DNA from 3 places in the Planomonospora antibiotica genome. Region 3 is predicted to be linked to each of the others. Evidence: riboswitches for the same ligand, from Rfam matches in the RefSeq annotation. Region 3 holds a riboswitch; each other region holds the start of a gene.
The links. A riboswitch is a leader RNA that binds a small molecule or an ion and turns the genes downstream of it on or off. The one in region 3 is predicted to bind cyclic di-AMP.
Positions count from the first base shown of each region.

Region 1: linked by a shared signal. The riboswitch ahead of IEZ06_RS13825 (CHAP domain-containing protein) and the one ahead of IEZ06_RS16015 (C40 family peptidase) in region 3 are both predicted to bind cyclic di-AMP.
Region 2: linked by a shared signal. The riboswitch ahead of IEZ06_RS34000 (coiled-coil domain-containing protein) and the one ahead of IEZ06_RS16015 (C40 family peptidase) in region 3 are both predicted to bind cyclic di-AMP.

Region 1 covers NZ_BMQE01000012.1:36,821-41,253, forward strand. Annotated here, with positions in the region: gene IEZ06_RS13815 (hypothetical protein) at 1-325, opposite strand, end outside; gene IEZ06_RS13820 (aldo/keto reductase) at 530-1,357, shown strand; cyclic di-AMP (ydaO/yuaA leader) riboswitch at 1,553-1,688, shown strand; gene IEZ06_RS13825 (CHAP domain-containing protein) at 1,708-2,547, shown strand; gene IEZ06_RS13830 (ABC transporter substrate-binding protein) at 2,973-4,325, shown strand; gene IEZ06_RS13835 (carbohydrate ABC transporter permease) at 4,409-4,433, shown strand, end outside.
Region 2 covers NZ_BMQE01000076.1:13,009-17,441, forward strand. Annotated here, with positions in the region: gene IEZ06_RS33990 (heavy metal translocating P-type ATPase) at 1-800, shown strand, start outside; gene IEZ06_RS33995 (MarC family protein) at 1,230-1,862, shown strand; cyclic di-AMP (ydaO/yuaA leader) riboswitch at 2,134-2,269, shown strand; gene IEZ06_RS34000 (coiled-coil domain-containing protein) at 2,273-3,256, shown strand; gene IEZ06_RS34005 (CHAP domain-containing protein) at 3,550-4,350, shown strand.
Region 3 covers NZ_BMQE01000015.1:47,654-52,086, reverse strand. Annotated here, with positions in the region: gene IEZ06_RS16025 (RDD family protein) at 1-844, opposite strand, end outside; gene IEZ06_RS16020 (amino-acid N-acetyltransferase) at 932-1,519, opposite strand; cyclic di-AMP (ydaO/yuaA leader) riboswitch at 1,848-2,001, shown strand; gene IEZ06_RS16015 (C40 family peptidase) at 2,010-3,053, shown strand; gene IEZ06_RS16010 (LuxR C-terminal-related transcriptional regulator) at 3,165-3,365, opposite strand; gene lysX (bifunctional lysylphosphatidylglycerol synthetase/lysine--tRNA ligase LysX) at 3,997-4,433, opposite strand, start outside.

The DNA.
Region 1 (4,433 bases), on a different contig from region 3:
GCCGAGTGAGCAGTTCCAGGAGCCGGACGGTGGCCAGCCCGTCGTCGACGATCACGACGCGGCGCGGGAAGGCGGTGAGCCAGGCCAGCTGGATCCGGCCGGAGAAGGCGTCGCCCATCACCCAGGCGGCGGCGCGGGCCGGGCGCGGCATGTCCGGCTCCGGTCCGGCCAGCTCCAGCCCGCCCGGCAGGCCGAGCCGGTGCAGCTCCCGGCGGGTGACGGCGAGCGGGCGCAGCCCCGCCCGGGACACGACCCGGGTCCGGGTGCCCAGCAGTCCCGCGTGGTGGGCCTCCACCGCGCAGAGCATCTGCAGCGGGGACTCCACCCAGGCTACGGCCGAACACTGATCCCGCGCGTGGTCTCGACCGTCCTGCTCCACGCCGGGCGATGACCCGTTCACGACCGCCCCAACGTAACGCGGCGGTCTTACGGGACCGGGAATCCCGGGTGAACAGCCGACCACGCCCTGTGAGAGGTAAAGCACTGTTCCAGCCGGTTCGTCCCGGTGTGGATGGGAGATCATGAAGGCATGGAACTCGTGACTCTCAACAACGGCGTCCGCATGCCCCGGCTCGGTTTCGGCGTCTGGCAGGTGCCCGACGACGAGGCCGCCACCGCCGTGGCCACCGCGCTCGAGGCCGGCTACCGGAGCATCGACACCGCCGCGCTGTACCGCAACGAGGAGGGCGTGGGCCGGGCCCTGCGCGCCTCCGGCGTGCCGCGCGAGGAGGTGTTCGTCACGTCCAAGCTCTGGAACGACGCCCACGGCTACGACGCGGCGCTGCGCGCGTTCGACGCGACCATGGAACGGCTCGGCCTGGACTACCTCGACCTCTACCTGATCCACTGGCCGGTCCCGGCGCAGGACCTGTACCCGGAGGCGTGGCGGGCACTGGAGAAGCTGTACGCCGACGGCCGGGTGCGGGCCGTGGGGGTCAGCAACTTCACGGTGGAGCACCTGGAGCGCGTGCTCCAGGAGGGGAGCGTCGTGCCGGCCGTCAACCAGATCGAGCTGCACCCGCAGCTCCCCCAGGCCGAGCTGCGCGGCCACCACGCCGCGCACGGCATCGTCACGGAGGCGTGGAGCCCGCTCGGCCAGGGCCGGGGGCTGCTGGACGAGCCGGTCCTGGCCGGGGTCGCGGCCCGGCACGGGGTCACCCCCGCCCAGGTGGTGCTCCGCTGGCACCTGCGGCTGGGCAACGTGGTGATCCCCAAGTCGGTCACGCCGTCGCGGATCGCCGAGAACCTCGACGTGTTCGGGTTCGAGCTGGACGACGAGGACATGGAGGCGATCGCCTCGCTGGACGCGGGCCGGCGCCTCGGTCCGGACCCCGCCACGTTCAACCAGGTGAGCTGAGGGCCGCCCGGCGGCCGTTCGGGGGACCACCGTTCTCGGGCCGGGCTCGCCACCGGGCGAGCCCAGCCCGATTTTTCATATTTATTGATCCTTTGCCTGTTCGATACTCCACGCTGACCCCCGGCCCGCACCCTCACCCCGTCTTGACCGGACTTTGCCGCGGCGTGACTCAGCCCGCCCGGCCTCCTCCCGATGAGGTCATGGACGCCGAATCCGCGACCCCGCGGAACCGGGGACCCACCTCCCTCGGGGTGAATCAGCGCCCGCGCGCTGTAGGGCACTTCCTGGCCCGAACCCGTCAGCTAACCCGGTAGGCGGCACGGAAGCCGAGCAAGGAGTCGAACCCCCGCATGGGCAAGCACCGCCGTACCTCCCCCGTGAAGCACCGCCGCACCTCCCCCGCGAAGACCGGCGGCGCCCCCACCGCGTCTCCCGCCTCCACCGCGTCTCCCACCCCCACCGCGTCTCCCGCCTCGCCCGCCTCCGCGAGGCGGCGCCGCCTGACCCACGTCCTGCTGGGCGCGTCGGTCACCCTCGCGGGCGGCGCCGTGGCGAGCCCTCCGGCCCACGCCGAGGCCCCCCGCCAGGCTTCGGCCGACGTCCTCACCGGGTCCGCCGGGATCTCCGGGGGCCTGCCCGCCTCCGCCGCCGCCTCGGCCAGGACCCCCCTGCAGCTCATCGCCGACGGGCTGCCCCGGGTCTCGGCCGAGGAGGTGCTCTCCATCGCCGAGAGCCAGATCGGCGTGAAGGAGAACGACCGGGGCGGCGGCACCAGGTTCCACCGGTGGTACATGGACTCCCACCGCGCCGCGGAGACCGTCGAGCGCGACGGCGGCGCGATCCGCGGCTACGCCAACGCGCCCTGGTGCGCGATGTTCGTCTCCTGGGTCGGCGAGCAGGCCGGCATCCGGCCGGTCTTCGGCTGGGACGCCTACACCGTGACCTACGCCCAGTGGTTCCGGGCCAACGGCCACTGGGGCACCACCGCCAAGCCCGGCGCGGTCGTCTTCTTCGACTGGAAGCGGGGCGACAGCCTGTACGGCATCGACCACGTCGGCCTGGTCGAGGAGGACAACGGCGACGGCACGATCACCACGATCGAGGGCAACACCGGCAACGGCAAGGTCGAGCGGCGCGTCCGCCCCAAGGCCGAGGTCGTCGGCTACGGCTATCCGGTCTACCGGTCCTGATCCGCGCCGGACGGCGCACCGGAGGGGTACGGCCCGGCGGGCCGTACCCCTCTTCCGGCTTCCGGGACCGGTTCCCCGCCCGGCGGCCGGCTCCGCCCTCCGGGAGCGGGATCCCCCCGTCCGCGGACGGGGGGATCCCTCCTCCCGGCCCCGGAAGAACCGGGATGCATGCTCACGTGATGGGAGCGCTCCCAACAGCCTATCTGAGGCTTATCTCCCGATAAACCGCTATATGTCCTAGGTTTAAGTCCAAGATGTAACGGTTGAGTTTCGGCATATTGACGTTCCGGTTGCCTATCGTCCACTCTTCGTGGGAGCGCTCCCAAAGCATGTTGCAGAGCAGCCAGCCTCGGTCCGGGTTTGTCGGGGACCGGCCGCGGCTGCACCTCCCACCGATTCGGGCGACCACCTGAGAGGGGTCCGGAATGTTGAACACCAAGCGGCAGGGCAAGCTCGCCGCAGTAGCGGTCATGGCGGCCACCGCCCTTGCGATCACGTCCTGCGGTTCGAGCGAGCCCACGCCCGCCGCCGGCGGCGACGGCGCGTCCTCGGCCGCGGCCGCGCCGGTCACCATCACCGTCCACACCTTCGGCGGCGGCGAGAACTTCGGCTACGACGAGGCCGTCAAGAAGTGGAACGCCGAGCACCCGAACATCCAGGTCAAGTACCAGAACCTGACCGACCGGTTCGAGGACGTCTTCCTCCCGCAGCTGCTGCAGAAGCTGCAGGCCGGCAGCGGCGCCGCCGACATCGTCGGCATCGACGAGGGCGCGATGGGCCTGATGAAGGCCCGCCCGCAGTTCTTCGCCGACCTCGGCCAGTTCGGCCTGGAGAACCGCAAGGCCGACTTCCCCGCGGCCAAGTGGGAGAACGGCGTCAACAAGGACGGCAAGCTCTTCGCGCTGGGCACCGACATCGGCGGCATGACCATGTGCTACCGCAAGGACCTGTTCGAGAAGGCCGGCCTGCCGAGCGACCGCGAGGAAGTCGGCAAGCTCTGGCCGGACTGGGCCGCCTTCATGGAGGCCGGCAAGAAGTTCCAGGCCGCCAACCCCGGCAAGGGCGACCCCAAGTTCCTCGACGGCCCGAACACCCTCTTCAACGTGGTGCTCTCGCAGGAGGGGCCGAAGAACGGCAACATCGCCTACTTCGACACCAACAACCAGCTCGTCATCGACAAGAACCCGGCCGTCAAGACCGCGTTCGACACGGTGAAGTCCTTCAGTGAGGCCGGCCTGACCGCCAAGCTCGCCTCCTTCACCCCCGAGTGGAACGCCGCCATCAAGAAGGGCGGCTTCGCCACCATGGGCTGCCCGGCCTGGATGCTGGGCGTGGTCTCCGGCGCGGCCGGTGACGAGAACAAGGGCAAGTGGGACGTGGCCTCGGTCCCCGGCGGCGCCGGCAACTGGGGCGGTTCCTACCTCGCGATCCCCGCGCAGAGCAAGCACCAGAAGGAGGCCGCTGAGGTCCTGAACTACCTCACCGGCAAGGAGGGCCACGTCGCGGCCTTCAAGGAGGCCGCGGCCTTCCCGAGCTCCATCCCCGCCCAGCAGGACCCGGCGGTCGCCGACCTGAAGAACGAGTTCTTCAACGACGCGCCGACCGGCCAGATCTTCGGCGCCTCGGTCAAGGACCTGCTCCCCCTCTTCCTGGGTGAGAAGCACGCCCAGGTGAAGACCGCGGCGGAGAAGGTCCTCGAGGGCATGGACAAGGGCTCGATCCCCTACGCCGAGGCCTGGACCAAGTTCGTCGAGGCCGGCACCAAGGCAGCGGGCTGATCCTCCTCCCGTTCGGCACGGGCCCGGCGGCGGCGACCCCGCCGCCGGGCCCGTCGCCTGCCCTTGAGCTGAAAGGCTGACCGATGACCCTCAACGTCGACACCCCCG
Region 2 (4,433 bases), on a different contig from region 3:
ACCCCATCGCCCAGGCGGTCGCCCGCGGCGCGGCCGAGCAGGTGGGTGAGCTGCCCTTCCCCGAGGACTTCGCCAACATCGAGGGGCTGGGCGTGCGGGGCGTCGTCGACGGCCACGCCGTGCTCGTCGGCCGCCCGCAACTGCTGGCCGAGTGGTCCCAGCACCTGCCGGTCGAGCTGGAGCGCAAGCTCGCCGAGGCGCAGGCGGCGGGCCGCACCGCGGTCGCGGTCGGCTGGGACGGCCGGGCCCGCGCGGTCCTGGTCGTCGCCGACACCGTCAAGGCGACCTCCGCCGAAGCCGTCCGGCGACTGCGCGCGCTGGGCTTGACCCCGGTGCTGCTGACCGGCGACAACGAGGCCGTCGCCAGGACGGTCGCGGCCGAGGTGGGCATCGACGAGGTGATCGCCGAGGTGCTGCCCGCCGACAAGGTGGACGTGGTCAAGCGGCTGCAGGAGCAGGGCCGTACGGTGGCCATGGTGGGCGACGGTGTCAACGACGCCGCCGCGCTCGCCCAGGCCGACCTGGGACTTGCGATGGGCACCGGCACCGACGCCGCCATCGAGGCCTCCGATCTGACCCTGGTCCGCGGCGACCTGCGGGTGGCCGCGGACGCGATCCGCCTGTCGCGGCGGACCCTGGCCACCATCAAGGGCAACCTGTTCTGGGCCTTCGCCTACAACGTGGCCGCCCTGCCGCTGGCCGCCCTCGGCCTGCTCAACCCGATGATCGCAGGAGCGGCGATGGCGTTCTCCAGCGTGTTCGTGGTCACCAACAGCCTGCGCCTGCGCGGCTTCAGATAGGAACCGCCGCTGCAACCGAGTGGAGCCCTTCCCCCGGTTCGGGGGAAGGGCTCCACTCGGTTGCGGCATGAACGATGATCTGCCGCACCCCGACGGCCTGCAGCGCTATGGTCCCGGCAACCCTTCGGCACCCTCCGCGCTGCTTCTGATGGCGGCGGAGGCGTGGCCGGCAGCGGGGAGCGAGCGGTGGATCTGCCCGCTTTCGCGTACGGATCTCAATCAGCTTGGAAGGAATACTGAAGTCAGGCTGGAGGTTGAGCGTGCCAGGAGGTGCAGACATGATCACCCAGCGGGTTGACGCCGAAGTCGCGGTGTGGCTGCGTTGGACGGTGCCCTGCTACTCCACGGTCCCCCGGTCCGTCCCGCTCCCCTAGCGACTCTCCAGAGGCCAGGGGACGGGGATGTCCTCTTGTCCCGTGGAGTCTCGTCATGTCCATCGCCGTTCTGACCGCCCATTCCGCGCTCTTTGTCCAGGCGTTCGTCACCCTGCTCGTCATCTTCGATCCGCTGGCCGCAGTGCCGATCTTCCTCACCCTGACCCGTAATCAAAATCCGGCCGGTCGCCGTCGAACAGCCCGCGTGTCCGTGCTCGTCGCCGCAGGGATCGTCTCCGTCTTCGCGATCGCCGGTAATCGCCTGCTGGACGCGCTGGGTATCTCCCTGCAGGCGCTCCAGGTCGCCGGTGGAGCGCTCCTGGCGCTCATCGCACTGGATCTACTCAAAGCCGACTGCGCCAAAGAGCGCGCCAACGCCGAAAGCGGCGCCGTGGCCTTCGTCCCGCTGGGCACGCCGCTGCTGGCCGGGCCTGGAGCCATCGCCGCCGTCATGCTCTACATGGAAAAAGCCGGCAGCTTCGCTGCGGTAACCGCTGTGGTTCTGGCTCTGGTCGCCGCGCTCGTCCTGACTTGGATGACGCTGCGGTTCTCTTCCCTCATCGGCCGCGTCCTCAAGGACAACGGGCTGAACCTCATCACCCGGATCATGGGCCTGCTCGGTGCGGCGATCGCCGTACAGCTCGTCGCCGGGGCCGTCCAGCATTGGGCGCGGTGGGGTGTGGGATGAACACGTGACCACTTTCTACTACTTTCCATAGCAGGGCTTGCGGCATCGTCATTGCTGTTCCCCTCTGCCAGGTATGGCCGGATGAGCCTGGCCCCGGCCAAGGTGATGATGAGGATCACGCCCTTCCGCGACAGCTCTTCCCTGGTGGAGGCCTGTTCTTCTCCGCTTACCCGCCACGGCAGCGGCGATCACAGCCTGATCGCCACCGGGTATCGGATTGCGTACATATCACCAAGTCTTTACTACTATGCTTCGTTTTGCCTCGGCCCTGGTGGCCGGGCTGCCTAATCCTTGGCGCGTTGCCGGGGAGCCGGGGAACCACCGCACCTGGGGTGAACCACTTCGGTGGAAGGGCTTTCTCCAGCCCGAACCCGTCAGCTAACCCGGTCGGCTGAAGGAGAGGAGAGTTCGTGGCGGCTGCGTCCCCCGCATCCCCTGCGTTCCGTCGTCATGCGATCGTGGCCGCCTTCCTGGCCGCGGGACTCGGTTTCATCCTCGGCGTCCCTACCGCGGGCAGCGCGGCCCCCAAGCCCACTGAGGCCGAGCTCAGGAAGGACCTGGCCAGGCTCAACAAGAAGGTCGACACCCTCATCGAGGCCTACGCCGCCAAGCGCGAGTCGCTGGCCAAGGCGCACAAGGCCGAGGGCGTCGCCAAGAAGAACCTGCGCAAGGCCGAGGAGGCATTCACCGCGGCCAAGGGCGAGGTCGATTCCATCGCCCAGCTCCGCTACCAGAGCAGTTCCGGCGACCTTCCGGCGCTGCTGTTCCCCGGTGACATGGGCGGCGCCGCGCTGATGGAGCAGCTGCTCGCCCAGCAGAGTGCCCACTTGGAGGGGTTCACCCGTAGCCGGGACGCCCGCAAGCGGGCCGCCGAGCGGGCCGCCCGGCTCACCGAGCAGATCCGGGGGGAGGCCGAGAAGGTCGAGGACCAGCGCGAGGAGGCCGAGCGGCTCATCCGCGACATCAAAAAAAGGCTCGACCAGCTTGTCCCGCTGGGTTCCGGCCGCCGCTCCAACGGCAGCTGGGCTCCCCAGCTGCCCAACGGGCCCGACAACATCACCGATCGCACCCGGAACATGCGCGATGCCATCAGCAGACGCTTCAGCCTCCCTTACGCGGTCGGCTGCTACCGGGCGGCCAACGACGGCGGCGAGCACCCGCTCGGGCGCGCCTGCGACTTCATGATGAGCGCCGGTGGTGCGATGCCCTCGGCGGCCAATCTCAAGCTCGGCGACGAGATCGCCGACTGGGCGATCAAGAACAAGGACAAGCTCGGCGTCAAGTACGTGATCTGGCGCCAGCGCATCAACCAGGGCTCGGGCTGGCGCTTCATGTCCGATCGCGGAAGCATCACCGCCAACCACTACGACCATCCGCACATCTCGATGTACTGATCTTCAGCCCGGTGCCGCCCAATCGGCACATGATGGAGCGACGCCGGACCGAAGCGGAAAGGCAGCCCTCCTCTCCTCCTCCCGCCGGGCGATAGACCTTCCCCATATTCCGACATATGGCAACGAAGAGGGGTATAACGCTCCTGTGTGGCAGACATCTGCGTGGACCGGATCCTGCGATGCCGAGGAGCGTATCGCGGGATGCACGTGCTCCTGCCCACCCAGCATTTCGCGAGGCCTACCCGCCAGAACTAAGGACCGGCCCGGTGGGCGAGGCAGGAGGGAGACCTCACATGAGCGATCGTCATGTTTTTTCTCCGCTTCTTCCCGACAATCTGCTACGCGCCGCCGTCTGCATAACCTTCATCACCTGCGCCCTGCCCATCGGTGCTCCCGCCTTCATGGCCGATGCGCCCCAGCAGACCCAGCCTGACGATGCGCGCCTGAGCAAAGGCGCCGCACCGCCACCAGCCGGCAAGCTGCCCCCAAAGAAACCCACCCCGGCAGAGTCGCTGCTCAAGGTGGCCGAAAAGCAGATCGGCATCACCGAGAACACCGTCGGCGGTGGCACCAAGTTCCACTCCTGGTACATGGCCTCGCAGCGCGCACAGGAGACTCTGGCCCGTGACGGCGGAGTCATGGAGAACTACGCCAACGCACCCTGGTGCGCGATGTTCATCTCCTGGGTCGGCGAACAGGCCGGCCTGCGGTCCGTCATCGGCGCGGACGCCTACGCCATCGCCTGGGCCGGATGGTTCCAAGACCGCCACCGCTGGGGCCACCTGGCCAAACCCGGCGCCCTTGTCTACTTCGACCTCGACAGCGACGACGATCGCGGCATCTACAAGATCGACCATATGGGCCTGGTGGAGCGCGACAACGAGGACGGCACGATCACCACGATCGAGGGCAACACCGACAAGGGCAAAGTCGAGCGGCGCATCCGACCCACCTCCGATGTCGTCGGCTACGGCTACCCGCGATACCCCTCCCCAGCGAAGGCGGCGACCCGCCATCCCAGCAGCACGAGCCCGCCCGGCCCCGGTACAGACCAGCCTGGTACAGGCCATGAAGCAGGCCGGCCTCGGTCGTGATCCGGCAATGCCTGCACCAGTCAAGATCCGCCTCTATGGGCCCCGGCCTGGTGGAATGGCCCGTTCTTCTACGGGAACATACC
Region 3 (4,433 bases):
GCGCGAAGCTGAGGATGAGCGTCGGGATCGCCAGGATCACCCCGTCGACGAGGCGGGCCACCAGACGCTGCCACCACTCCGCGAGCGGGGCGGGGGCCCCGGGAGGCGTCACGCCCTGCGGCGCGTAGCCCTGGCCGTAACCCGGCTGCTGGCCGTACCCCTGGGGCTGGCCGTAGCCCGGCTGGGCCGCCTGCTGACCGTAGCCCTGCTGGCCGCCGTAGCCCGGCTGCTGGCCGTACCCCTGGGGCTGGCCGTAGCCCGGCTGGGCCGCCTGCTGACCGTAACCGGGCTGCTGGCCGTAGCCCTGCTCGTGGGAGGCCGCCTGCCCGTAGCCCGGCTGGGCCGCCTGCTGACCGTAACCGGGCTGCTGGCCGTAGCCCTGCTCGTGGGAGGCCGCCTGCCCGTAACCCGGCTGGGCCGCCTGCTGGCCGTAGCCCTGCTGCTGGCCGTACGCGCCCGTCCCCTGCTGGCCGTAGCCCGGCTGGGCGGCCTGCTGGCCGTAACCGGGCTGCTGGCCGTAGCCCTGCTCGTGGGAGGCCGCCTGCCCGTAACCCGGCTGGGCCGCCTGCTGGCCGTAGCCCGGCTGCTGGCCGTACGCGCCCGTCCCCTGCTGGCCGTAGCCCGGCTGGGCGGCCTGCTGGCCGTAGCCCTGCTGCTGGCCGTAGGCGGGCGGGGTCTGCGGGCCCGTGCCCTCGCCCCGGTATCCCACGATCGTCACGTCGGGGTCGTGCCCGCCCTGGGCGTGCTGACCGTACGCGTTCTGCTGTCCGTATTCCGGCTGCCCCGACGGTGTGCGATCGCGGTCGGGATCATCCTGCGGATACGGCGGCTGTCCGGTGCTCACCGCGTCACCTCACTTCGACTGGGCATGTGTCTTATGTCAGACATGCATGCTTGCTGCTGCACAAGGTATCGACATAGGTAAGAACAGTCACCTTTCCTGGTAGTCAGCCCCGGCGTCATTCTCGCCGAGGTGCAGCAGCATCCTGGTGTTCCCCAAGGTGTTCGGCTTGACGTGCTCGAGCTCGAGAAACTCCGCGACGCCCTCGTCGTAGGAGGCGAGGAGCTCCGCGTAGACCTCCGGGGAGACCGGCGTCCCCTGGAGCTCGCGGAATCCGTGCCGGGCGAAGAAATCGACCTCGAACGTCAGGCAGAAGACCCGGCGCAGGCCCAGTTCGCGGGCGGCGCGGATGAGCTGGGAGACGATCAGGTGCCCGATGCCCATCTTCCGGCAGGAGGGGTCGACGGCGACCGTGCGGATCTCGGCCAGGTCCTCCCAGAGCACATGGAGCGCGCCGCAGCCGACGACCCGGCCGGCCCGCTCGGCCACCCAGAACTCCTGCACGTCCTCGTACAGCGTGACGGTGGCCTTCTCCAGCAGGCGCGGGCCCGCCCCGGCGTAGGTGTCGACGAGCCGCCTGATGGACCGGACATCCGGGGTCCGCGCCCGGCGCACCGTGATCGCCTCGGCGTGGGGTACGGCCTGCGTGGGGAAATGCTCCGCAACCTGCTCCGTCATTCGATCAGAGTACGTCCTCTGTCGTCTGTGGTTACGGCTCGTCCTTAACTCATCCCCCAGAAGCATCATGCGTCACCGGGCGTGAGCCGCACCACTCCCCGCCGTCTCCCGCCGGCCACCGGTTCTCCCGGGTGCGGCAGCGCAGGCCGGCGAAGACCCCACGCTGCGGCCGAGAGCCGGGCGGCGGGCAGCGCAATGTCACACCGATCATGACTCCGTGTGACCTGCCCGTGATTTCCTCGTTTGAGAATCCTTACCAAGTTTGGAGTTCTGGTTGAGCTTGAACTCCCATTGCACTAGTGTCCAGGCTCGATGTCGGCTCACCCCGAGAGCCGGCCCGCCGAATCTCCGAGCGCGGAGAACCGGGGACCCACCTCCCTGAAGTCCCCCGGGGTGAATCCGAGACGCCGTCAGCGCTCTCGGTAGGGCTGCCTCCGGCCCGAACCCGTCAGCTAACCCGGTAGGCGGTGCGAGGAAGAGGAGCCTGTTGGTGAAGCGCACGCGCGAACGCGGGAGAGAACATGCGGGCAAGCACGCCCGCTACCGAGAACGCACCCCGCACGGATTCCCGCTCCGGATCACCGTCGTCGCGGCCGTCTTCGCCTCCCTGACCCTCGGGACCCCCCTGGTCGCCGCCGCCGACCCCCAGCCGAGCCTCCAGCAGCTCGCCAAGCAGGCCGACAAGCTGCACACGGAGATCGCTCAGCTCACCGAGCAGTACAACGGGGAGCGGGTCAAGCTCAAGCAGGCCGAGCGGGCCGCCGCCGCCGCCAAGAAGACCCTCGCCACCAGCGAGTCCCAGCTGGAGTCCCGGCGCCACAAGGCCAGCCTGCTCGCGCAGAGCAGCTACATGACGGGCGGCCTGGGCGGCGGTCTCGCCTTCACCTCCTCCGGCGACCCCGACGCCTTCCTCGACCAGGCGGCCGCCGCCTACGCCCTCCAGCAGCGGCAGAGCGAGGAGGTCGCCCAGGTCAGCCGGGCGATCCAGGCCGCCGAGCGGGCGAAGGCCAGCGCGAAGGCGCGGACCGCCGAGGTCACCGCCCTCCTCGACGAACTCGGCACGAAGCGCACCAAGATCGAGCGGCTGGTCGCCCGGGTCGAGAGCAACCTGTTCCGGGAGGTGCGCGAGCGCGCCGGCGGCGGGGGCCGGGCCGTGAAGGTCGACATGCCGATCGTGGGCGGCGGGAAGGCCGCCGAGGCCGCCCGCTGGGCGCTCAGCCAGCAGCTCAAGCCCTACGTGTGGGGTGCCGAGGGTCCCGGCAGCTATGACTGCTCGGGCCTGGTCATGTGGGCCTACCAGAAGGTCGGGATCAGCCTGCCGCACTACACCGGCAACCAGTGGACCGCGGGCACGCAGATCCCCAAGGAGCAGATGCGCCCCGGAGACCTGGTCTTCTTCCACAGGGACCTGCACCACGTCGGGATCTACATCGGCGGGGGCCTGATGGTCCACGCGCCGCGGACCGGCGACGTCGTCCGCATCGCTCCGATCGCGGGCCGTCCGTTCGCCGGCGCCGTACGGATCGCGGACTGAGGCGGAGTCCGGCCGGAGGCGGCGGCTCCGGACCGGACGCGACTTCGGACTGGACGCGACTTCGGACTGGACGCGGCTCCGGACCGGACGCGGCTCCGGACCGGGTCCGGGTCAGATCAGGCGGCGGCGCGCGGCCCAGGCCACCGCCTCGATGGCCGTGGCCACGCCGATGCGGTCGCAGATGCCGCGCAGCCTCCGGCGGACGGTGCGCCCGCTGATGTCGAGACGCCGCCCCACCCGGTCCACCGTGACCCCCTTGGCGAGTTCCGCCAGGAGAACGAGATCCTCGTCGCTCAGATCCACCTCGCTCACGGCCAGAAGGCCGCGACGGGCATCCACTACGACTTCTGGATATGCCATCTAGAGGTCCTCCCCCGCACCGGCATCCAGCCGTGAGTGTGATCGGAACCAATGCCGCCCGTCAGGAACGGTAAACGTCTTCTTCAAAGGTCGTCAAGTTCTGCTCTCCATAGATCCGGGGACCTACATTGACTTAGTGGCTATTACGTGAAGTACTGACGATATGTCGGGGTTTTGCGAATAAGCCGAGGCCGGACGGCGGCCGGGCGCGAACGGGCCGGCGGCCGCCCGGCGAACGGCCCGCGAGCACGGGCGACGGCTCCGGAGCGGGACGCCGTCGCCACCGGGACGGTCCCGTCGCCGCGCCCGCGGGGCCGCCCGTCCCGCGCTCCGCAGGAGGCATGAGACTTTTGTCACGCCGGCCACTGGAGCACCACGGCCGAAACGGAAGGAGCCTCGTGTCCGGCTGCCGGACACGAGGCTCATTTCTCTGCATTCGTTAATAACCGCCGGGATGATTGATCGTCCGGCGATATAGGACACGGCCGAAAAGGAGTTTCTGATCCGTGCGTTGAAAGGCGCGCCGGGGCACCCGGACCGCACCGCCACGGCCGGGGGCGCCGCCCCCGGCCGTGGACGCCCGTCAGGCTCCGCCGGTCGGCTTGACCAGCGGGAACAGGATGGTCTCGCGGATGTTCCTGCCGGTGAAGGCCATGACGAGGCGGTCGACGCCCAGGCCCATCCCGCCCGTCGGCGGCATCGCGTATTCCAGGGCGGCGAGGAAGTCCTCGTCAAGCTGCATGGCCTCCGGGTCGCCGCCCGCGGCGAGCAGGGACTGCTCGGTCAGGCGGCGGCGCTGCTCGACCGGGTCCACCAGCTCGGAGAAGGCGGTGCCCAGCTCGGTGCCGAACCCGATCAGGTCCCACTTCTCGGTCAGCAGCGGGTTGTCGCGGTGCTGCCGGGCCAGCGGGGAGGTCTCCAGCGGGTAGTCCATGACGAACGTGGGCTGGATGAGCGTGTGCTCGACCAGCGCCTCGAAGATCTCCTGGACGAGCTTGCCCTGGCCCCACTTGGGGTCCC